One region of the Agaribacterium sp. ZY112 genome, then DNA from elsewhere that is predicted to be linked to it. Evidence: predicted binding sites of a transcription regulator. Region 1 holds the regulator's gene; the other holds the start of a gene.
What was found. The regulator sigma-54, encoded in region 1, starts transcription at its own class of promoters, with help from an activator protein. The targets are predictions, from matches to a motif close to TGGCACANNNNTTGCNNT.

Region 1 (9,282 bases):
CCTGGAACTGGAAGCTGAGAGCCTTGTTTATGACGAGCTAAAGAATACACTCACGTATTCTGGCTCCGTTACCATGCAGCAGGGCAGCATGCTTATTAAAGCGGATGACGTGATTATTTTTGGTAATGCAGAAAAAGCCACCCGAGTACTAGCCACAGGTCGCCCAGCTCACTTTCAGCAGACACCAAGTGTTGGCGCAGAACCTGTCACAGCCAGAGCCATAAAGCTTGATTACGATATCCACAATAAAGGCCTTATCCTTGAAGGTGACGCAACACTGGACCAAGAAGGCGCAAGTTTAAGCGGCAATCGAATTGAGTACGATGTAAAACAAGCCCTTGTTAAAGCAAGCAGCCTCAGTGAAGGCAGTGACGAGAAAAAACGCGTGAAAATGATTATCCCGCCTAAAGCCCTGCAACAAGAACAAGACGCAGCCGAGCAACAACCAGAAGAAAATTCAGCGCAATAACATGCCCATATTAGAAGCACAGCATTTGGCCAAAAGCTATAAAGGCCGCAAAGTTATTGTTGATGTCAGCATGCAAGTAAGCTCCGGCGAAGTAGTTGGACTGCTCGGCCCCAACGGCGCGGGTAAGACCACCTGCTTTTACATGATCGCAGGTATCGTTAAACCCGATCACGGCAGAGTCTTTATCGATAAGCAAGAAATCACCCACATGCCGATGCACAAACGCGCGCGCACAGGGCTTGGTTACTTACCCCAAGAGGCCTCCGTATTTCGCAAACTCACTGTGACTGAAAACATCAGTGCGATTTTGGAAACCCGTAAAGAACTAAGCAAACAGCAGCGCAAAGACAAACAACAAGAGCTGCTCGAAGAGTTTCACATTACCCACATCAAAGACAGCCAAGGCATGGCCTTAAGTGGTGGTGAGCGCCGCAGAGTAGAAATTGCACGCGCACTGGCCAGCGAGCCAAATTTTGTTCTGCTTGACGAACCCTTTGCCGGCGTTGACCCGATCTCGGTCAGTGATATCAAAGACATCATTTTGCAACTCAAAGCAAAAAATATTGGCATCTTAATCACCGATCACAATGTGCGTGAAACGCTCGATATTTGCGAAAAAGCCTATATCGTTTCCGAAGGCCAAATACTCGCCGAAGGTGATTCCGCTACGGTTTTGAGCAATAAAAAAGTACGTGAAGTCTATCTAGGCCAGCACTTTACACTCTAAAACCAACCTCTTGCTGCAGGCCTAGTCGATGGCAGAGCAATTGGCAAGCACATTCGGCATAAAGATTGCTTTGTTATCTGCTTAAAAGCGTTGCCCTGAAGCTAAGGGAATACTAAACTTAGCTAAGTTACCAAACCCAATAGCGCAGAGCGTTTACGGGCCCCAGAGCAACATAAGTAGTCGCCTATGAAGCAATCTCTCCAGTTAAAGATGGGCCATCAGCTAACGATGACCCCTCAGTTACAACAAGCCATTCGCTTGCTGCAACTTTCTACTCTTGACCTACAAGCCGAAATTCAAGAAGCCCTTGAAAGCAACCCTTTACTCGAAATAAACGAAGTAGAAGAAAGCAGCAGTAGCTCAGATGAGTCAAACAAAAATAATCCGGAAGAGAACAAAGCAAACAACAGCAGTGAAGCTGACCATCAAGCTAATGAGAAATCAGTCAACGAAGGCGATGCCAGCGATGGCTTATCGGAAGGCGATTGGAGTAATGACATTCCAACCGACCTCGCCGTAGACACCAGCTGGGACGACGTTTACCAAGCCAACTCGTTTAGTAACACGGGACTAGCGCGTAACGATCAAGAAGATTACGACTTAGAGAGCCGACGCGGTGGTACAGAGAGCCTTGGTGACCACCTTTTCTGGCAGCTCAACCTCACTCCAATGAGCGACCGTGACCTATTGATTGCAGAAGCAATCATTGATGCCGTTGCCGATAGCGGCATGCTTGAGCAAAGCATCGAAGACATCTTTGAGGGCCTAAGTACCGAGCTTGAAGACTTAGAAGAAGATGAGGTCATCGCCGTCCTACACCGAGTGCAACAATTTGACCCCCCAGGTGTTGCAGCAAGAGACTTAAGTGACTGCTTACTTATCCAGCTCAATGCACTAAAACAAGATACACCAGAGATCAGTAAAGCGCGTGAACTCATCGTCAACTACCTTCCCCTGCTTGGTAGTCGCGACTTCAAGACCTTAATGCGCAAACTAAAAATCAAAGAACCTGAACTTCAAGCTGTCATAGCCATCATTCAGGCGCTTAACCCTCGCCCTGGCGATAGCATCGACACCTCATCAACCGAATACGTTGTTCCCGATGTCTTTGTTAAAAAAGAAAAACAGCGCTGGACCGTTAGCCTCAACCCAGATATCGCACCCAAAATTCGTATCAATTCGGATTACGCATCGATGGTCAAACGTGCTGACAGCAGTGCCGACAACACCTTTATTCGAGACAACCTGCAAGAAGCACGCTGGTTTCTTAAAAGCCTGCAAAGCCGCAATGAAACCCTGCTTAAAGTCGCAACCTGCATCGTAGAAAAACAGCAGGGCTTTTTAGACTTTGGCCCAGAGGCGATGAAGCCGATGGTACTTCATGATGTAGCAGAAATCGTCGGCATGCATGAGTCGACTATTTCCCGTGTAACGACTCAAAAGTACATGCATACCCCTCAGGGTATTTTTGAATTGAAATACTTCTTTTCTAGTCACGTTGCCACTGAAGGTGGAGGTGAATGCTCATCCACCGCCATTCGTGCCATCATTAAAAAATTAGTAGCGGCGGAAAATACCCGCAAACCGCTTAGCGACTCGAAAATGACAGCCCTGCTTGAAGAGCAGGGTATTAAGGTTGCTCGCCGTACGATAGCTAAATACCGAGAATCTCTCAGTATTCCGCCATCAAACGAACGCAAGCAATTAACATAATAGCAATCTTATTATTCTAAGTTTATGTGGATTAAAAACGTTCTATCAGAAACACTCTGCGCGGCACGTATTGAAGGTGTCAGCAAAAAACGCGTACTCGACAAAGTAGCTCAAACACTAGGTGAACAATACGGCGTGGATGCCAATACGCTATTTAGCCAACTTGTTGCCAGAGAAAAACTAGGCTCCACAGGCATTGGCGACGGTGTTGCAATCCCACACTGCCGCTTTGATACCGATGAAGCGATGCTTGCAGTATTTACTTTGGACCAAGGTATTGATTTTGATGCGATCGACCAACAGCCTGTTGATGTTGTTTTTGCTATGGTCGCCCCCGAGAACAGTGAACAGAACCATTTAGAGAACCTCGCGGCCATTGCTTCTGCATTGCAAAACGAGGACTACTTAAAACACTTGCGCCAAGCAAACAGTGCACAAGAACTTTATCTCGCCGCCACTGAGCAATGAGCCCTAACTATGCAAATTTTGGTGATATCCGGCCGATCCGGCTCAGGTAAAACAACCGCGCTCAACCTGTTAGAGGATGAGGGTTACACCTGCATCGACAATTTGCCGCTGAGCCTGCTACCTGCCCTTACTGAACAAATACGCAAGGCTCACAACCCCAACACTGCACGCCTTGCCATTGGCATTGATGCGCGCAATATTGATGGCGACCTAAGTGTGCTGCCAAGCTTACTTGAGTCACTTAAAAAAGACTCCGACAACTTCCGTATACTCTATCTAGATACAGGCAAAGAAGTCTTATTACGCCGCTTTAGCGAAACGCGCCGCAAACACCCACTAAGTAACAAAAACACAGGTTTGCACGAAGCGATCAGCAGTGAGGATTTAATCCTTGCCCCCATAGCAGCACTGGCAGATGTCACCATTGACACCAGCAACCTAAACTTACACGAACTACGCAGTGCCGTTAAACGTCAACTCATCGACAATGAGCGTGACGGCATTGCGATCACCTTGACTTCTTTTGGCTTTAAATTTGGCGTACCTGTAGATTCAGACTTTATGTTTGATGTGCGCTGCTTACCCAACCCCTATTGGCAAGCAGAACTTAGAGGCTATTCAGGGCTCGAACAACCCGTCATCAACTTTTTAAAAGACCAAGATCCCGTGCAGCAAATGGCTGCCGATATAGAATCATTTGCTCGGAAGTGGATTCCTAGCTTTGAAGACAATAACCGCAGTTACATCAACATAGCAATTGGCTGCACCGGAGGCATGCACCGCAGTGTATTCCTTAGCGAGCACATTGCTGCATGCCTGCGCGACAACTATAAAAATGTTCAGACTCGCCACCGCCAACTCAGCGCAAAATATATGGCGCCGGTCCGATAAAGGAAAGCCATGAAGGAACAACAAATTCAAATTATTAACAAGCTCGGTTTACACGCCCGAGCGGCCACAAAGTTTGCAAATACAGCAAAACAATATGGGGCAGATATCGAAGTCGAATTTGATGGCAAATCAATTGATGGTAAAAGCATCATGTCACTGATGCTTTTGGCCGCAGCCAAAGGCAGTGAGCTTACTATTCGCTGTAATGGTAAAGACGAGCAAAAGGCCATGAAGGGTCTTTGCAGCTTAATCAACAACCGCTTTGACGAAGACGAATAAGATCTATGCAGCAGGCTGAAGAGCTGAACAATCAGACTCAGGCACATCTAGGGCGAGTACAGCAGTTACTCGGCCAAGGCACCACTTGGCAGCTCAGCCAAATGGTCAACGGCTTGCGCCCTGTAGAGATTGCCCGCTTGCTCTCTTCCGCCCCACCAGCGTCACGCGCCCTAATCTGGGACCTAGTTGATAAAAATGTACTCGGTGAAGTACTCGAAGAGCTACCCGAAGATATACGCAGCAGCTACCTAAACAATATCGAAGCCGAGGACATTGCCGAGTTAACCGAAGGTCTCGAAACGGATGATGTGGTAGACATCCTGCAACAACTGCCTGAGCAAGTTATTCAAGAAGTGCTCGGCGCGATGGACAACCAAGACCGCGAACGCGTAGAAAAAGTTCTACCCTATGCCGAAGACACTGCAGGCGGCCTAACCAACACAGATACTATTACGGTTCGCCCGCGTTTTACTCTCGATGTGGTACTGCGTTATTTGCGCTTGCACCCAGAATTACCCCCTTCAACAGATGCGCTTATTGTTGTTAACCGCAAAGATGATTACTTAGGCCTATTACCTTTAGCGACCCTACTGACAACAGACCCAAACACCACTGTGCGGGAAGTCATGGTCACCGATGAAAACGCGATCCGCGCCGATATGGCCGACGCAGAAGTCGCTAAGCTATTCGAACAACACGACTGGATTTCAGCCCCCGTTGTTGACGAAAAAGGCAAACTTCTAGGCCGAATTACCATTGATGACGTGGTTGATGTTATTCGTGACGAAGCCGATCACAGCTTAATGAGCATGGCGGGCCTCGATGAAGATGAAGATACCTTTGCACCAGTCAGGAAAAGCACCCCTCGCCGAGCGATGTGGCTGGGAATTAATTTAATAACAGCTCTACTTGCATCATCGGTGATCAACCTCTTCCAAGGTACTATCGACAAGGTCGTAGCTCTAGCAGTGCTAATGCCCATTGTTGCCTCCATGGGGGGCGTAGCAGGCTCCCAAACCCTAACTATGGTGATACGGGGTATGGCCACAGGCCAAATTGGCTCCAATAATTTAAAATGGCTAATTAACAGAGAGCTAGGGGTAGGCATGATTAACGGCCTACTCTGGGCTACGATTATGGGCATTATCGCTGGTTTTTGGTTTCAAGACCCTATCATCTCCGTCATTATCGGTGCCGCAATGGTCATTAACTTATTAGTTGCAGCGCTTGCCGGAGCAGTACTACCCTCTATCTTAAAAGCTATGAAAATAGACCCAGCCTTGGCCGGAGGGGTCACTTTAACCACCATTACCGATGTGATTGGTTTCCTCTCATTCCTAGGTTTAGCGACTATTTTTTACGCCTAAGCCCAACAAAAGACAAACAGCATGACCGAAGACGATTTTTGGGACGACCCCGACTATAAAAGTAAAACCGAGATAAAAAGTGACATGCGTGAGCTCAGAGCACTAGGCCTTGAGCTTGCCGAGCTACCGAAAAAGATTCTCGACACTGTGCCGATGAGTGAAGAGCTGCGTTACGCGATTGATGAATACCGCCGCATCACCCATAAAAACGCATTAAAACGCCAAGCCTCATTTATTGGCAAGCTCATTCGTAAAGAGGAGGATGCAGGAGAAGCGTTAAAAGCCAGCTTAGAAAGCATCAAACAAGAGCGCCACAAAACAACTCGACAGTTACATGTTGTGGAGCAATGGCGAGAGCGCCTAATCGATCAAGGCAATGAGGCTTTTAACGAGTTTGTGAGCCAATTTCCAAACTGCGACCGCCAGCAGTTAAGAAACTTATTACGCAATGCGCAAAAAGATAAAAGCCAAAACAAGCCACCAGCCAATGCACGCAAACTATTTAAGCTCGTACAACAAGTGCTAGCTGAAGCTTAAAACTACAAATCAATCTAAACCAAGCTGATCTAGTCCGACCGAGTGCTCAAAAATATAAACATAGCAGCGCACTCGGTTTAGCGCAGTATCAAACACAACAAAATAGAATTACTAAACTACTGAAGAAGCTCAGTACGAGAGATCATTGATCTATTTTCTGGTGAGCCTTCACCATGTTTATTAAGCTCAGATTCCATTGTGCTTTTAGTATTACCAGTATCAAATTTAGTCTCAGTACGAACTTCATGCTCAGCCTTACTGGGTTTATTTTCTACATCGTCATTAAAGACTTTTAACACTTTAATTTTCGGGTCTTCCCAAGCCCCGCGAACGCTGTAGCTAATACTGGATGCTTTATCGACCTGCTTACTAAACATCTTACTGATAACATATACCCCAAGCCCTGCGGGCAGACCTGCAAGAAAAGCTGTGGCAACAACAATATTACCTGCAACCGGAAGGGTAACAGCCAGCTCCGTATCTAAGGTTTCATTAACAATATCTATATCACCAGCCATACGCATTTTTGAAGAGCTACTTTCTACTAGCATAGGCTCATCTAAGCTCGCCAAACCTTCATTAAAACGCATTTTTGCGTGAACTTTATCATAAGCAAAACCTTTAGCTGCAAGGTCAGAGAAATCCAAACGCAGGCGCCTTGCAAAAGTATCAAAATTAAACAAAGCAATAAGCCTTAATAATGGATTTTCCCCAGCATCAGCGCCTCGAATAAAGCTACCTTTATGCAATTCAAGCTCTAAGTTACCGTTAAGTATTTCCAGTTGCGGCATATCCGGCTCGGCACTCCAGCTTACATCTAAATCAAACCAAGCTAAGCGACTCTCAAGCATTCGCTCCTGCCCCCAGGCCTCCAATGCTTGACCTACATCTTCGGTTTGAATTCGAGCGGTTAATGCGCTGTGGTGCTGGCCTTGCTCGTCTTTCGTCCAGATAAACTGCCCTCCCTGAGCGGCCCCAATTTTTAAGTGACGCACTTCAGCCTCAATCGACTCAAAACGTAAACCTTGCTCTATTGGCACTACATCAAAGAACCAGTGACCATAATCTTGATCATGCATACGTAACTCTTGAATGCTTACCTGCATCGCTGCAACTGAACTCAAGTCAAAATCACTTAAGGCGCTAACACGAGGCTCATCTAAATCAAAATCACTAAATTCATCCGCGGCGCTTAAACTGCCGTGCTCGCCTTCATAAACACTTAAGTAGTCAAAGTCTAATAGTAGGGGCCCATCACCTAAAGGTAGCGTCACCGCGCCATCAAACTGCTCACTTTTCCCCTCAAAGCGCCAACGCCGATTATTACCATCTATATTTAATGCCACACTAGGCATGCTTAAATCAGCAAAAACAAAGTTACCGACATTCAACTCTATACGAGCTTGGAAGCCATCTGACTCTTGTTCTTCAGGGTCAAAACGTTTCTCTTGTTCTAATAAACGCTCAAGCCAAGAACTCCACTGCTCGTAACTCACTTCATCGAGATAACCAGTAATAAGCGATAGACCCGGCTTTAAGCGCTCTTGCTCGGGCAAGCTTTCGCCAATAGTTATATGCAAGGCTGTAGAGTCTTGCGGAGCATGCTCAGATACCACTTGGGTATTAACCGCAAGGTCAGCATCATAACTATCTAATAACAATTCAAACTGGTTATTGTGTTGATAGTGATAACGTAGACCGTAATCAAGCTGCTGAATAGACAGCTCAAACAAACCAGTTTCCCCAGCCTCTTTTTTTAAAGCTCCTGGTAAATCGATACTGCTATTTTTTAAGTTACTCGAAAGATCTAGGTTTAAGCCCTCAGTATTTGCACTTTCAGAAAGTGGTAAATTCAATAAACCCTTTACAGAAAAATCTCCTGATAAAGCAAATAATTCGGGGCGCTTTGACCATGCTTGTAGAGCATCTACATTTACTTCACCGGTGAAATGTACATCCATCTCACTCAGATCTTTATGCGTTTGAATACCGAGTGAAATTGGCTTATCCCAAAGCTTAGCCGTTAAAGCTTTAGCTTGAACCAAGTGACTTTTATTAACAGCGAAAGCACCATTAATATCCTCATACCTTAAATTGAGCCTTGGCATATATAATTCAGCACCAACAAGCTGAGTGCTAACAGAATAATCCAGATCTCGTTCCATATTCTGAAAAGGCAGGGTTAAATGAAAGCGGCTTTTGTGCCTTCCCAACAGCTGCCATGAGGACAAAAAGCTTTCAACAGAATCGGCAATAGGGCTATCCAATAAAAAAACCTGAGCATCGGTAAGCGCGCCATTAATATCGGCCTGCACATTAAGCTCATGCACAGCCTTAGCGTTTTTACCCACACTGACACGAGCATAACTCACATCATTACCATCAAGTTCAGCTTGTCTAACTTCAGCGTTAAATACATTGTCATCCAAGCTTAACTTCGCAGATACAGCACTGAGCTCTGGCCAGTGCTCATCAAATTTTAAGCTGGCGTTATCGACTGCCAAATCAAGCTGAAACAAAGCAGCCTGCTTAGGATTTAGAGACACCGAGCCATGATAAAAAACATTAATGTTGCTTGCTTGACCGTCACGAATCGCCAATGCCAACCAGCGATCTAGCTCATCTGGCACCATCCTAGGTACATATTGAGAGTAGCTTGTTGCCGGAGCCCGATCAGCATAAATAGACAAATCCAAACTCGGCTCTCCCACATCGCTAGAAAAAGGCAAAACCATTGAGAAAAAGCCACTAACGTAACGATCTTCCGTTAAAGAGCTGAGCTGGGCACTATGTAAAAAAGCTTTACGCTGTTCTAAATCCACACGCCAAGC
Region 2 (9,282 bases), 440 kb from region 1:
CGTTTAATTATTGTATTGTGCCGGTCATGTACGATAAGCGCACCCAAGCCTCGGTGCAGAGTTTGCGACAAATCCGTATGGACCATGAACCGAGTACATGGCCTGGGAAAATTCCTATTGATACCCGCCTTAGAGATGCAAGTAAAGCCGGCTTGCCTATCAATGTGTTTGATAAGAGTGCCCGTTCTGCTCTGGCTTATCACTCTCTGTTTACGTTTCTTCACCGTGCTGCGAATGAAGCAAGGCCGGAGGCGGTGCAATAGTGAGTAAAGAGTTGGAAAGCGATTTAAATAATTATTTTGATGAATTGCTACACGATGCATCTATGTCGGAGGCGAGCGCGAAGTCAGAGGTGCAAGTTAAAATAGAAGCAAATACGGAGGCTAAAGCAGCTGTTAACGTAAAGCAAAGGGTTAATAAAGCCGGTGTTCCAACAAAAGCTTCGGAACAGCAACTCCTATCAGAACCTCTTAATAAGCCTCTTAGGGCTATGGCGAAAAAAAAAGCTGCTACAAATATTCATGTTAAGCCTCATGCAGAACCGGAGTCTGTCGACAAACAAAAACTACAGGCCTTGCTTGATCGCCGTCTTATACAAAGCCCTGTTGAGGCAAGCCCTAAGGCGGAGGCGAACTTAGATGCTATTCAAGTCCAGCAAGCACAAGCAGAGCTTGAAGTCAGTAAGAGTCAATGCTCTGAGCTTAGCCAAACTGAAAATATTGAGCCGAGCGTCACAGCAGAGGTAGAGGTCTCTGAACTAGCACAGCAAGATCCGGTTGTTAGCCAACAAGCGGATCACAGTGTTCAGTGGTGTGAAAACGGTCGCCCAGCGTGGGCTCAAGAGCGCTTTGACGCTTTGTTATTTGATGTTGCAGGTTTAAAGCTTGCGGTGCCTTTAATTGCACTTGGGCAAATTGTTCCAATGCATGAAGGTTTAAACCACCTTTTTGGTCAGAGTTCCTGGTTTATGGGTGTATTAAAGTCGTCAATGGGTAATCTCAGAGTTGTTAATACGGCTTTATTTGTGATGCCTGAGCGCTATGAGGAACGTTTTTTAGAATGTGCAGAGTTTGCTATCTCCTTGCATGGCGTACCGTGGGCCTTAGCGGTAGATACTGTACACCAGCCCATTAGTTTAGAACCTGATGAAATTAAATGGCGCTCTGAGCGCTCTAAACGCCCTTGGTTAGCTGGAACAGTAAAATCTTCCATGTGCGCTTTATTAGATATCCCGCAGATGGCTCACTTATTAGTTGAGGCGGATGACTCTTTAAGTTTTGAATGATTGAGTTTGCTTAAAAGAGCTCACAATAAGTAAGACCGACTGGCATAGAAGCTGCTCTTAACTATATTTAGAGGGGTGTGGGGCAGGATTTTGACGCGAGCTTAATCTGTGCCAGCGCTGTGATGCGCAATAACAATTATGTGAGGACAGTTAGCTATGGCAGCTACGTTAAGCAAAGACAATATCAGCGAAGACCCGATGTTGCAGTGGGTCACTTTTAAGCTGGCAGGTGAAACCTATGGTGTCAATGTGATGCAGGTTCAAGAGGTGTTGCGTTATACCGAAATAGCTCCAGTACCAGGGGCCCCAGCCTATGTTATGGGTATAGTTAACCTTCGTGGCAATGTGGTGACGGTTATTGATGCGCGTTATCGCTTCGGTTTGGAACCTGGAGAGATCAGTGACAATACACGTATTGTTATTCTGGAGGCAGATCAACACGTTGTTGGTATTTTAGTGGATAGCGTGGCTGAAGTGGTTTATCTGCGACAGAGTGAGATAGAAACAGCTCCAAACGTGGGTAACGAAGAGAGTGCACGCTTCATTCAAGGTGTGTGTCATAAAAATGATGAATTATTAATTTTGATAGAACTCGATAAGCTGCTCACGGATGACGAATGGGCTGAGCTGGAGAGTGTGTGATGGTTGGGGAAGTACTTATGCTGGTGAATGAAAGCCTTGCTGCTTATAGCGGCCTAATTAGCGCCGCTCTTATTTTAATGAATTTAGCTTTTATCGCGGCTTTTATCCAAATGAGAGCTCACAGTGTGCGTAAGCGAGCAATTATGAACAAGCAGCTGCAAATGAGTAACTCGGGTGTTATGGGCGTTGGGGAGCGTGTATTACATCTAGAGAAACAGTTGACCTTGTTGAGTAAACAGCAGCAAGAGCTCAATGATAGCCATGTGGAGTTAGCTTGTGGTCGAGCACGGAGCATGCTGAATCAAGGCTTAAGTGATGAAACAGTAGCTGCGAGCAGTGGTTTAAGTGTGGCAGAAGTATCGTTGATGAAAATGATGCAGCAGCCCTCACATCAGTTAGATCGAGCATCATAGCCGTTATCATTAGTTAAGCGTATAGGGCGTTCATTATGAAGTACGGAGTTTTTGTTTATTCTGCCCTAGTTATCAGTGCTTTTAGTGTGAGTGCGTGCAGTATCTCAGATCGCTCTGTTTATGAGGATGGTGAAGGTGCTGTACCAGAGGCCTTTTTTTCTACAGTAAAAAAAAATAAAACTCATAAACGTTGGGTAACGGATAATTTAGGTAAACCTCATTTCTATCTCGAAGGTCCCAATCAAGAGCAGGTTTATACTTATCATTTTAAACAGAGCTATTACCGTAAAGCCAGTTTGTTGTTCTTTTTAAATTACAATGGCTCAGATCAGCAGCAAAAGAATTACCATATTATTTTTTGTGATGATGTAGTAAAAAAAGTTTGGTGGGATGACTTTGTTAATGTGCAGATAGAGAAGGTGGTTAAGTATGGAGGCTGTCAAAAAGACAGTGAAGCGATAAGTGAAAAGGTTGAAAAAGAAAGCAAAGACGGTGAGCCGAGTGAGCAGTCATCGCTTAATCACTTTTCGTATCTAGAGCTTTTTAGTGCTTATCGCTTCGTTTAATCTAGCATTCAGTTTATTAGGGCTCTAAGCTTTTGTGTTCAGGCTGAGCCCTAAAAATTTTACCGCTCTGAGTACATATTGGGCTTAACAAATATGCGTAACTTGGCATAAGCTTACTTGCAGGGCTTACTGTCATAGGGTCTTCTGCTGGGTAAGCATTTAAGCGTAAGCGAGTGCGAGTTGCGCCAGGGTCGACACTATTTACACAAATATCACCTAAGCCATCGAGTTCTTCTGCAAGCACTTTCATTAATGCATCACTTGCAGCTTTTGATACTGAATACGCAGCTGAATATGCTTTGCCTTGGCTTGCACTTTGGTCTGAGGTAAACAAAATACGACCATGCTCACTGTTGCGGATAAGAGGCAGTAGGGCGCGGCTTAAAAGAAAAGAGGCGTTGATATTTACCTGCATTACTGTTGCCCAGCGCTCAGGACTATATTGTTGTACGGGGGTTCGAGCTCCGAGCTCAGCCGCATTTATTAAGAGTCCATCAAGTTTGGGAAATTCATTGGCTAAGGCATCGTGCATAGCTGTATAGGCTTCTGCGTTTGCGCTTTCTAGGCTAAGGCAATAAATAGCTGGCTGAGCTAAGCCTTCTTGCTCAATCTCATCATAGAGCTCTTCAAGTTTGGTTTCACTTCGACCGTGTAATACAACGGTGGCACCGGCACGAGCAAAATACAGAGCAGCACAGCGACCAATGCCATCGGTTGCACCGGTAATGAGAATGGTTTTTCCCTTAAATGATGAACTTGATAATTTAAAATCAGAAGGGATTTGTGAGTTGTGCATATATATTTCCGAAAATGTCATAACGGCTTATTAATCGCAATAAACCGAGTGCTTTATGGTTGAGCTTCAGCGATTGTTTCTGGCGCTGCTAAATTTAAATAGTTATCAATTATTGGCCAGATCTCATCTGCGTGTTCAATATAGTGATCTGCTTGCCAACTCAAGCTGTCTTCGTCTTTGGGGATGTAACCATAGTTGGCTGCAATGGTAGGCATACACGCATTTTTTCCGCAGAGAATGTCACGTACATGGTCGCCAATATAGATAGCTTCACTGGGCTTACAGTTGGCATAGCGGCAGGCTAAGAGTAATGACTCCTCATGAGGTTTGCTTTGCTTGACATGCTCTGGTGAAAGAATACAGCAGGGCGTGCTAGCAAAACGAAATTGTGTCATCAAAGCATCGGTCAGGGCCTGAGGTTTGTTTGTGGCGATACCCCAAGCCAGCCCTGCATCGCTGATCTTCTTAATTAGTTCATCGATACCGGGGAAGCTTCTAGTATGTCGGTTGATATTTTGGGTATAGCTATCGAGTAGACGTTGGCGTAAAGGGCCTACTTGCGGGTCATCATCAGTCAGCTGATAACCCAGCTTAACGAGCGCGTAAGAGCCTTCAGAAACAATGACTCGGGTTTGCTCAAAGGGGAGAGGCTCTAAGCCGTCCTCTTGCATGATAGAGTCTAAAGCGGCACTTAAGTCTCTGGCGGTATCAAGTAGGGTGCCATCTAAATCGAAAAAAACGGCTTTGAGTGTCATCTTAATTAACCTTTTTGGCTCGAACTAAGTAGTTAACATCCACAGCTTCTTGGGCTAAATAAAAATGCTGATTGAAGGGGTTAAAACTCATACCACAAACATCTTCGACCACCAGGCCTGCTTCACGAATCCAGTGGCATAGTTCAGCAGGTTTAATAAATTTTGAATATTCGTGGGTGCCTTTGGGCAAGAGCTTCATAACGTATTCAGCACCAAGGATGGCAAAGGCATACGACTTAGGTGTGCGATTTAAGGTTGAAAAGTACAAGCTGCCATTGTCTTTTGCGAGTGCCGCACAGGCTTTAATTGTTGAGCTTGGGTCGGGCACATGCTCCAGCATTTCCATACAGGTGACAATGTCAAATTGCCCTTCGTTTTCTTTACAAAAATGCTCAGCACTGATTTTTTGGTAGTGAATATCTAAGCCGCTTTCTAAGGCGTGCAGTTTGGCGACCTCAAGTGGAGCCTCTCCCATATCAATACCGCTTACTTTGGCTCCTCGTTGGGCCATGGCTTCGCTGAGTAAGCCGCCACCACAGCCTATGTCGATAAGCGTCTTGTCAGCAACGGGTGTTGCAGAATCCACATAGTTTGCACGTACTGGGTTTAGTTGATGCAGGGGTTTAAATTCGCCTTCGGGATCCCACCATCGGCTGGCCATGCGTTCAAACTTCTCAATTTCATTGGGGTCTACGTTTGTCTGTTCCGAATTAAGCATGACGAATTTTGTCCCTCCAAGCTGAGGCTCGTTTAATCAGTGACTCTTGGTTTATACGGCTGAGCTTACCTTGATTGACAAGGTGCTGACCATTTACCCACAGATGACTGACTTGGTTTTGACTGTAAATGATTTGGCTCGCAGGGTTGTATACGGGCTGGGCTGTTAGCTCGCTTAGGTCTATAGCGCAAATGTCAGCCGCTTTCCCCACCTCTAAAGATCCACACTGCTTATCTATGCCTAGTGCTTTAGCGCCGGCCATTGTTGCCATATAAAGGCTGTCATGGGCATTTAAACTAGAGGCGTCCATGGTTTGAAACTTGGCGAGTAAAGCTGCTTGTTTTATTTCATTAAGCATACTCAAATCGTTGTTGCTCGCCGCCCCATCGGTACCTAAGGCGACGTTAATTCCTTCGCGGAGTAAGTCCTTAACAGGGCATAGGCCGCTGGCTAGTTTTAAATTTGAATCTGGGCAGTGTACAACGTGGGCGCCACTGCTTTTGAGCACTCTAAGGTCACTCTCATCGACTTGAGTCATATGCACGCACTGAGCGAGTGGTGAGAGCAAGCCTAGCTCAGCCAGTCGTTTACTTGGTCGTTGACCTGATTCAGAAACGGCCCGCTCCACTTCTTCAGCCGTTTCATGAAGGTGAATTTGTATCGGCGCTTGTAGCTCTTCGGCCAGAGTGCTGATTTGGCGTAATACATCATCGCTAACGGTATAGGGGGCATGTGGGCCAAAAGCGATATTAATACGGTCGTGTGAACGGTAGTGATCGTGGAGGGCCAAGCCCTTGTGGATGTAGTCGTCAGGCCCTTGGCCCCAAGGGGTAGGAAAGTCGAGTACAGGGAAGGCGATTTGGGCACGAATACCACTTTCGTGGGCAACTTCAGCAGCTGTTTCAGGGAAAAAATACATATCGCTAAAACAGCTCGTGCCACTTAAGAGCATTTCAGCAATAGCAAGCTCGGTGCCGTCTCTTACAAAGCTCTCGTTAACCCAACGGCTTTCTGCCGGCCAAATATGTTCTTCAAGCCAGGTCATTAAGGGCAGGTCATCAGCATAACCACGCAATAAGCTCATTGCCGCATGGCCGTGAGCATTTATTAAGCCCGGTATAAGCGCTTGGTTTTTGAGCTCGATAAAGCTGTTTGCTTGATATCGTTGTTGAAGCTCGGACTGAAGAACGATGTCTACAATCTTTCCTTCGTTTATAATCAGCGCCGAGTCTTCAAGAATGCGGCCCTTGGGAATAATAGGAATTATCCAGCTTGCACTGATGGCTAGCTCAACGTGGTGCAGACTCATGCCCTGAGTAGTCCTAGGTATTGATAAGCAGGTAAGTATACCCGAATGGCCCAGAGCCTGTTCACCCTTTAATGAGAATAGCTATGTCTAATGTGCTGCCCTTTAAGCGGCCCAGCCCCCACCAGAAACACAAAGGCCGCAGCCTTTGCCGCCGCGGTTTTCACAAGTGGAAGGTGAAAACAGAGCAAAAGTTCGATGTTAAACAAGGTCGCCTCGTAACAGTATTGATCTGTGAGCGCTGCGGCGAAACAAAGCATAAGTTGATTTAATGACAGATAAAGAAAGTAATAAAACTAACAGTTCAGCACTCAGTGAGCCGCTGAACGAGCAGATCCAACAAGAGCTCAACCGAGAATGCGCTAAAATTCCGTGGTCTGAACTACAGCGCTTTTTTGCGTCTGGTATTGCGGTATCGGTCGCCAAGGAACTTGATTTAATTGAAGTTGCTCAGTTTATTCATGCTGATGATGCTGCACGAATAAACGCTTATATGGAAAGTGGCTTAATTGCTCAAGTGAGTGATGAGCAGGCGCAGCAATGGATTCGAGATGATGCGAGTGTATGGGCGCTGGTTATTAAACCTTGGGTACTCGTTCAAGCAGCTTAACTATGACATGTTTAGGCCTTGGTTCTAGGCCCTAGTTTTTGTCCTATGTGGCCCCTCTTTACGGCAAGGTTCTTGCCAGTGTGCTATATAAAGTTATGCCGTTTATTTATATAGCGAGGCACTTTCTTGCCTCAGGAGTTGGCAAAACTTATGGCCCGGCAAGATCGTGAGCAAGCTAATCCGCAGGCTGTTGGCCGTTCTGAGTTGAGCGCTGAAGCAGCTAGCGCTCCTTCGTTAGAAAGTACCTTAGAAAGTACGGGCGTAGGTACTTGGGATTGGCATATTCCTTCTGATCAACTGAGTTTTAATAGACGCTGGGCTGAGATTGTCGGTTTTACTTTAGAAGAGTTAGCCCCTCTTGGTGCTAAGGCCTGGAGTGAATTGTGCCACCCAGGTGATTTAAGCCGTTTTAATCACACTGTCGAGTCTTGCCTTGAAGGCTCCGGTTATTACGAGTGCGAAGTACGTATGCGGCATCGTGCCGGTCACTGGGTTTGGATTCTTGATTCGGGTAAGGTGCTTGAGCGTGATGCTGATGGCAAAGCCCTGCGTATGATGGGCACTCACCTCGATATCACTGATAAAAAGCACAGCGAACAGATGCTGGAGCGTCAAACACAACTGTTTGAGGTGATGAGTGATCAGGGGCGAATCGGTGCGTGGTCCTATGATATCGAAAGCGGCCAAGTCTACTGGTCGTCGATGACGAGAAAAATCCACGAAGTTTCTGACAGTTTTATTCCTGAAGTTGAATCAGGGATAAATTTCTATAAAGAAGGAGAGAGCCGAGATACCATCAGTCGCGTGGTTGCCGAGGGGATAAACCAAGGTAAATCTTGGAACGTTGAGTTAATACTCGTAACAGCAAAAGGTCGAGAAATCTGGGTCGCTGCTACAGGGTCAGCAGAATTTGAAGGTGGAAAATGTGTTCGCCTCTATGGTTCTTTTCAGGATATCGATAAGCGTAAGCGCTCAGAGCAGGCTTTAATTGAGGCCAAAGAGCAAGCCGAGCAAGCCGCTCAAGCTAAAAGTGAATTTTTGGCTATGATGAGCCATGAGATTCGTACGCCCTTAAATGGGGTTCTGGGTATGCTGAGTTTGTTGCAGCGTAGCAACTTGGATGATGAGCAAGTTCGCAAGGCCCAAATCGCGCGCAACAGTGCAGAGAGTTTACTGCAGATCATTAATGACATTCTCGATTTTACGAAGGTGGATGCAGGGCACTTAGATCTCGCAAATCAAGATTTTAACCTTCACGCGCTGCTCGATGACATGTCTGAGGGCATGGCGTTAAGAGCGCAAGAGAAACAACTGGAGCTCGTGGTTGATCAGTGTGAAGTCGATAATGGCTGGGTTCACGGTGACGAAGGGCGTTTGCGTCAAGTCTTGGTGAATTTGGTCGGTAACGCCATCAAGTTCACCGAAAAAGGAGAAATACTTGTTCGAGCATGCCTCGTTAAATATGGGCAATCAAGGCAGTTGGAGCTGGATGTTTGTGACAGCGGTATTGGCATTGATGAAGCGCAGCTTGAATATCTGTTTGAACCATTCACACAGGCAGATAGTTCAGTCACTCGTAACTATGGGGGCACAGGTTTAGGGCTTGCTATTAGTCATAAGCTTTGCGCTTTGATGGGGGGGAGTTTGTCTGTACGCAGCCGCTTACAAGAGGGCTCAACGTTTACGGTTTCGATTGAGTTGGGACAGGCACAAACCCCGATTGAAACCGACCCGATTGATTTACAATTTTGCGATGTGCTAATTATTGTTTCAAATACAGCGCAGCGCTCGATGTTAGAGCGTCAGTTTGGGCTTTGGGGAGCTCGTGTCACTGCGGCTGATAGCTACGAGCTGGCCATTAAACTTGCGACATCTATGGGGCGAGATCAGCCTTATGCTTTGGTCTTGGTTGAAGGCCAGCTAAATGATGGCAGTGCAGAGGCCTTTGCCTACAAGTTTCACAGTGTTACACATTTAAAAGCGTCGCCGTTGGTACTTTTAAATCCAATGAATGATCGTTTTATTGGTGATCAGCTTGAGAATCTGGGGTATCGATTGCAGCTACCTAAACCCATTACTCGCAGCGACTTATTACTGGCTCTCAACTTAATTGAGTTGGCGCCAGCGGATGTTCCAGAAATAAAAAGTGAGTCGGGCTACCAAGAAAATATATTGTTAGTCGAAGACAACA

Region 2: the regulator sigma-54 is predicted to act here: its motif matches at 1,326-1,343, upstream of AB1S55_RS10360 (chemotaxis protein CheW).

Annotation. Positions count from the first base shown of each region.
Region 1 is NZ_CP166840.1:1,941,002-1,950,283, reverse strand. Features, by position in the region: gene lptA (lipopolysaccharide transport periplasmic protein LptA) at 1-469, shown strand, start outside; gene lptB (LPS export ABC transporter ATP-binding protein) at 471-1,196, shown strand; gene AB1S55_RS08520 (RNA polymerase factor sigma-54) at 1,383-2,909, shown strand; gene AB1S55_RS08515 (PTS sugar transporter subunit IIA) at 2,934-3,377, shown strand; gene rapZ (RNase adapter RapZ) at 3,387-4,268, shown strand; gene AB1S55_RS08505 (HPr family phosphocarrier protein) at 4,278-4,547, shown strand; gene mgtE (magnesium transporter) at 4,553-5,914, shown strand; gene yjgA (ribosome biogenesis factor YjgA) at 5,936-6,451, shown strand; gene AB1S55_RS08490 (YhdP family protein) at 6,568-9,282, opposite strand, start outside.
Region 2 is NZ_CP166840.1:2,382,610-2,391,891, forward strand. Features, by position in the region: gene AB1S55_RS10350 (ParA family protein) at 1-263, shown strand, start outside; gene AB1S55_RS10355 (chemotaxis protein CheW) at 263-1,285, shown strand; gene AB1S55_RS10360 (chemotaxis protein CheW) at 1,442-1,927, shown strand; gene AB1S55_RS10365 (DUF2802 domain-containing protein) at 1,927-2,340, shown strand; gene AB1S55_RS10370 (hypothetical protein) at 2,376-2,906, shown strand; gene AB1S55_RS10375 (YciK family oxidoreductase) at 2,923-3,702, opposite strand; gene AB1S55_RS10380 (HAD family hydrolase) at 3,756-4,457, opposite strand; gene ubiG (bifunctional 2-polyprenyl-6-hydroxyphenol methylase/3-demethylubiquinol 3-O-methyltransferase UbiG) at 4,459-5,175, opposite strand; gene AB1S55_RS10390 (TRZ/ATZ family hydrolase) at 5,168-6,484, opposite strand; gene AB1S55_RS10395 (hypothetical protein) at 6,568-6,753, shown strand; gene AB1S55_RS10400 (DUF2288 domain-containing protein) at 6,753-7,091, shown strand; gene AB1S55_RS10405 (ATP-binding protein) at 7,242-9,282, shown strand, end outside.